DNA from 2 places in the Paenibacillus sp. FSL H3-0469 genome. Region 2 is predicted to be linked to the other one. Evidence: riboswitches for the same ligand, from Rfam matches in the RefSeq annotation. Region 2 holds a riboswitch; the other holds the start of a gene.

Region 1 (3,182 bases), 1.5 Mb from region 2:
TGTTGGCACCGCTGTCGGCGTTGGTGTTGGCACTGCCGTTGGCGTTGGTGTCGGTACGGCTGTTGGTGTTGGCGTCGGCTTCACGGTTGGTGTTGGCGTCGGCTTCACTGTTGGCGTTGGTGTTGGTTTCACAGTTGGCGTTGGTGTCGGCTTCACTGTTGGCGTTGGTGTTGGCTTCACTGTTGGTGTTGGCACCGCTGTCGGTGTTGGCGTCGGCTTTACCGTTGGTGTTGGCGTCGGCTTCACGGTTGGTGTTGGCGTCGGTTTCACTGTTGGTGTTGGCGTCGGCTTCACGGTTGGTGTTGGCGTCGGCTTCACTGTTGGCGTTGGCGTCGGCTTCACTGTTGGCGTCGGCTTCACGGTTGGCGTTGGTGTTGGTTTCACAGTTGGTGTTGGCGTCGGCTTCACTGTTGGCGTTGGTGTTGGTTTCACAGTTGGCGTTGGTGTCGGCTTCACTGTTGGTGTTGGTGTCGGCTTCACTGTCGGTGTTGGCGTCGGCTTCACTGTTGGTGTTGGCGTCGGCTTTACGGTTGGTGTTGGCGTCGGCTTCACAGTTGGCGTTGGCGTCGGCTTCACTGTTGGCGTTGGCTTTGGAGTTGGAGTGCACACAGGTGTAGGTGATGGTTTTATGGTCGGTGTCGGTGTTACTGTTGGAGTCGGTGTTACCGTCGGTGTTGGTTTCACTGTCGGTGTAGGCGTTACTGTCGGTGTTGGCGTTACTGTCGGTGTAGGTTTCACTGTCGGCGTTGGTGTAGCCGTTGGTGTCGGTGATGGACTAGGTGTCGGCGTTGCGGTCGGCGTCGGACTCGGCGGCGGCCCCTCTCCCTCGTACATTCCAAGGTGCATCTCAACCCCGCCGCTAAAAAATTTTGCAATCAGGGTCCCGTACAGCTCTGCTCCGGCATAATGAACATCCGCTTGGGGGGCGAGAATACTACCATAGAAAGAGGTATAAGCGATATTCACCTCAGAAGCCTCGTAAAAGTTGAACAACACTTGACTGGCTCTGCCGTTATTCATTGCAAAACTAGGCACATTGACTGTAGACCCGCTAATATTAATAATCAACGTAGCGTTCGGGGCAATGTTAAACTGGATATTATTTGTTTTTGCCAGAGTCGGGGCATCCAGATGAACAACATTGAAGGCATCCGGCGCATTTATGGTTAGTGTCCCATAGTTATTGGCTACCGATTTCGTATCGGCCAAGGCCCCATACTCTGTAGATCGGGAGATCAGCATCTGCTGCTCGGCGGCAAAATCAATCGGGCTGGCATTTTTCTTCCCGCCTTTGATGTTGACACCAGGCTCATTGGCGGTAAAGCTATCCCCAAATACCACATTTCCATAGATCTCTCCACTGCCTGAATGTACAAAATTCTTGCCGGCCACAAGTACATCCGTCGGCGCAGCATCCCTGTATGCTCTGGCTACCCCGTAACCTCCGGTGAGGGTAATGTTCCCTGCCGCTGCCAGGCGGCCTTCAATCTGATCATTGCCTTGCGTAAAATCCCCGAGAATAAAAGCATTAAAATTCCCTGCGATTCCTAAAACCGGTGTTGGAGTATACGGTACCCCTGAAGCTGCTCTAACATCTGTCCCCCACGTAAAGGCACTGGATAAGGTCAATAGGCCCGCCATTATGATGGCGGCTGTTTTACGTACTCTTTTTTTCAATAGTCCACACCTCCTAGTTACTATTCTATGAATCTGTCACGCGACTATAACAACAAAAAAGACCGCCACGAAGGGTTAGCTTCACGGCGGCCGGACGACCTTAGCCTCAACTTATAGAGACAGTAGATTCCTGACTTTGCGTCCCGTTCTTTCGATACGGTTTGCGTTTGTACATGATTTCGGTATGAAATTGTGATTTGCTTATGTAAATTCGTTGTTGAGTCTATGACATTTGTTACTTTTGTACTAATTTCAGTTTATCCGCTCGCCCACCCTATTGTCAATCCATTCCCAGTATATTTCTTGAAATTATTTTCGCGATGACTCCTCATTTAACCCTTGTACCATAAGGGTTTATGGGCGAGTCTCTTTTTAGCCGCCGACGAAAAAAGTCGAGAAATCAGAGAATTGGCTGCAGCCGTTTATCTCTCTTCTCTATAATTATATGAATTTATATTATTAAAATTTGATGCATTTGTCCTATTTTATTAGTCTCACCCCGTCTCGGCTTACTGTCCGCTCCTATTCAATGCAATTTTACCTATTTGCGGGCATGTCAGCTCTAAAAAAAGTGCCGCCCATAGGGACGACACCTGCTAATAGAATTCATATATTTTGAATAAAATGTCGCCTAGGCAGACCCGAATAGCTGAATCCAGCCAATCATCGATACCCATAGCGGAACACTTAGAATGATCCCGAATACCAAACCACGGCGGAGACTTCCTTCATGACTCATTGCCATTCTCCTTTGAGCTGATTTATTTTTCAATCTTTATTATTTCAATTTTAATATATAATAATTCGTTCTATTTTTTTGTGAAAAATATCACATTATTTAAGTTAATTTATAAAACCCATTGATTAATTTTTGAAAGGTGAGTTACAATGCGAATATACGTTCTCTTCAAGGAGTTGAGAGGGATGCACAGAGCAGAGAGCCAGGATAACCTGCTGGTCAAATCCTATATTTTGCTGCCGCTTATTCTATCCGCCTTCGAGCGCGATGCTTCTGCTATATCCTCAGAGCTGCGCACGCCTGCGCCTTATCTGGAGGTGATCCAGAGGGCCGTCCATGCCGCTTCTGCCGATCTGCGGGAGACCCGTGCCGGGATGCGCGCCCGTGGTCTGAAGGTCTATGAACAGCAGCGGCTGGAGGCGGGCGTTGAAGCCAGATTCGTCTGCAGGGGTTATCACGAGCGGATGCTGCTGCTGGATGATGTGATTGCCGCCCAGGCCACTCTGCATATGCGCAGATATCTGGGTATGGAGAAGACGGAGCAGGGCCCGAAGCAGAGCTAACAAAGAAGCCTGCCGCAAGCGGCAGACTTCTGCATGAAATGATCACCCGGATGCGGTTACATTAACAACGTCCAATACCCTAACGTGCCGCATATAACCACCACAGCTACCGGATACAGGATTCTCCGGCTCACCTGATCCCGGAACGCAAGAAACAAACAAAGCATACAAAGCCATGCAATTAGAAGGCTTCCCATCTATTA
Region 2 (3,182 bases):
CTAGCATTTATTGCTGGTATAGAAAAAGGTCTTAAAGATACAGAGGGAATCACTTCACGGGTCTGTTGCTCGCTCTCCCACGATAAGCTGGCCTGAGGATTCCCCATATCATTAGCGTATTCCATCTTCAGGTCATATTTTTTCCCCGCTTCAAGCTGGATGGTGCCTTGCTCCACATGCTGCTTCGTTGTCCAGGCATCCACCAGGAGCTGATCATTCACCCAGAGTCTGACTCCACCTGACGTTCTGGCGGAGAAGGTATATTGATCTGTATAGTTAGGTTGAATTTGCCCTGTCCATCTTACTGAGAAATGCTGGTCTGCTATCCCCGGCACACCCAGAACAGGTGGGCCAGCCAAAGAAATAGATTCATCCACCTTCACGGCCTTCTTGCCCGTAAAATCATTGCCGCTGTAATACTCGGCCTTAAGGCCCGACAGAACATACTTCAACAATGTACGTCCAGCTTGCTCATTCCCCGTATGTATTATAGGTCTTTGGTTCGAGATGACATTTCCGCCTACTGCAAATAATCCGCCTGTGGTGATATTAAGATGATTATTCACACTGACGTTGTCCCGGACAAACAGATCTCCCTGCGCTACATTTAGTTCTGCCCTTGAATTATTGGAAACCACTTCTCCAATAGACATTTCTTCGTCTACATTCATAGTTACCATAGTATTGATATTCATATTGCCTTGTACTACTATCCGTTCCGCGGATAGATCGAGCGAACCATTGTTATAGACCAAAGAACCTGCAAACAATTCATTATCTACTTGTACATTGGAATTATTATTTAAATGCACCGTCCCCTGTACCCATAGATTACCTAGATTCTCATCTGGTACAGGGTTGATAACATTAACATCCAACTCCGTATTGGCATTTAATCCTCCACGGAGGATTAGCGACCCGTACACCGTTACATTCAGCTTCCGGTTCGTATTCATGCCGTCGACGATTACAATGACAGGCTGTTCTGCGCTTCCGAACGTCACGCTTGATTCTAAATTCAATTGTCCGACTGCAATAATTGCAGGCTTCTTGCCGCTGGAGCGGATAGAGCTTTGAATAGCTTCAATATCCGAATTTCCTATTGCCACTGCATGTTGGCTAACCTGCTGTATTTGTTGTTCAATAGATTCTATTTGTTCGCGGATATGGCGGGAGATTTCTACCTGCAGGCCGTTCACCCTAATAAAAGGCGGAGCGTTGTGTATGTTGGTCATGCTTCCCGATAGAAGAACTTTGTCACCAACAACCTTATTGGGTTCAAAGGGCATACTTATTTGAGGCGGTATCAAGGCGGGAGTGTATGTATTAACCAATGAAAGTTCTATGCTATTGAGAGCCGTCTCCATTCCAGCAGCATTGATTTGACTTAACGTGAGTCTTCCATCTTCGACAGCAACCTTCTTCTTGACTGTTCTATGCTGCCCTGCTTCAAGAGTGAGTCCGTCCATCACTTTGATATTCTCAACAGAAAGGGAGTTGTTGCTGCTATATACAGAGTCACCTACGGTTACCGAGACTTCATAAGTACCATTGTCTAGTGCAATTTCCCATTTTCCATCCGGATGGATTCGTGTAAGGCTACTTATGCCGGAGTCATCGTATGTATCTCTTGAGACTGTTGCATCGGTATGATCCATGTTCCAGCCGTAGGAGTATTGGTTTTTGACGCTAAAAACGGCTCCAGAATCTGCAAGCTCTCCGTCCTGTACAGGGGCTTCTTCGGGCTGAAACCGGATCCTGAGAATACTGTCCTGTGCGGAAATTTTCATCCCTGAGAATTCTACAAAAGGTGCAAGAATTTGAGCCAAAATGATAAAACACAGTACCTTACATATAAAGCTTTTCCTATTTGTCATAAAAGACCTCCGCTCATTTAACACTTCAATTAAAAAAGGGCGCAAAAAAACCACCGGAAAGAGCGGCCCGGCTACCATTCACAGATGGGTATCTCCCGCCCTGTGGTAAGGCCCGTGGCTTTGCGTCCCTGACTTTCGTACAGGTTTGCCTTTTTAGTTCTAATGGTTAAATTCATGCGAAATCATTTTGAATTCACTTCAAATACAATCTGTACTTACCTTGGCAATAATACCCTATATTTGAATCATATAATATTGTTATTTCTGTGAACATTTAAACCCAGCATCTTCCGCACCACCACCCAGCTCCCCAGCGGCGCCGCACCTAGCAGCAGCATAAGCAGCGTAATGGTCTGCGGAGATTGGTCCAGTGACAGCACGGCGATGAAGATCAGCAGACCAAGGAGGCGGCCGCTCATCAGGCTAAGCTCTCTTAGCACTACCAATTCCACGCGTTTGCCGGCGCTCTCCTCGGACACTCCCATAAGGTCGAAGCTGGTGGACAGCATCGGCAGCATGTAGAGCGGCAGGCAGAGTGAGGTCCCGATTCCCATGATCAGGAGGGTGGTAAAATTCACCTTCCACAGCAGCGGAAGAAGGAAGGCGATGAGCAGCAGACTGCCTGCCAGCATACCGCCGAGCCGGGCACGGGGCTTGAACCATCTGCCGGCCGCATAATAGCTGATCAGGGAGACGGCGGAGGTCAGCAGGGCGAACTGTCCCAGCTTGCTCTCCTCCTGTGCAGCAATGTAGACGAGCAGACCGATCAGGAAGGAGAATACGCCTTCCCGGATACCCTGGAACACTAGCGCCGCCGCAACTGGCCGCCAAGGACTGCGCCTGCGGGTAAGCTCGCGCCAGGGCTCCAGCCAGAGATAGGCTTCGCCGCGCGGCCGTTTGCGCAGCCAGAAACTTAGCACAGCAGCCACCCCATAGATACATAAAGACAATATGAATACCATACGGTAGCCTTGTCCGCCTTGCCAGCGGGAGATCATCCAGCCGGACACCCAGGGGCCGGCTATTCCCGTCAGGGAACCCAGCAGACCCATCCACCCGTTATAGAAATCGCGGTTCGCAGCGTCCGTAATCTCGAAGAAAACAATGTTAAATGCCAGCCAATACAGCCCGATGGATAGCCCGAGGACCCCACCCAGCGGCCAAATATAATGCACTGCTTCTTCGCGAAGCCACAGCACCAGCAAATAAAAAAAGCCCGATACGGCAATTCCCAGCCGCAGGGCATTCATTTTGTTATGTTCTTTCACCCACTTGCCGCCCAGCCAAAAGCTGAGACCCACGGCA

The links. Region 2 has a riboswitch for cyclic di-GMP ahead of NSS83_RS28705 (PA14 domain-containing protein). Riboswitches for the same ligand answer to the same signal wherever they lie in the genome.
Region 1: another riboswitch for cyclic di-GMP. It lies ahead of NSS83_RS22275 (choice-of-anchor A family protein); the one in region 2 lies ahead of NSS83_RS28705 (PA14 domain-containing protein).

What each region holds. Positions count from the first base shown of each region.
Region 1 covers NZ_CP150302.1:5,051,068-5,054,249, reverse strand. The annotation lists gene NSS83_RS22275 (choice-of-anchor A family protein) at 1-1,677, opposite strand, end outside; cyclic di-GMP riboswitch class I at 1,760-1,853, opposite strand; gene NSS83_RS22270 (hypothetical protein) at 2,602-2,979, shown strand.
Region 2 covers NZ_CP150302.1:6,577,054-6,580,235, reverse strand. The annotation lists gene NSS83_RS28705 (PA14 domain-containing protein) at 1-1,955, opposite strand, end outside; cyclic di-GMP riboswitch class I at 1,936-2,037, opposite strand; gene NSS83_RS28700 (MFS transporter) at 2,123-3,182, opposite strand, start outside.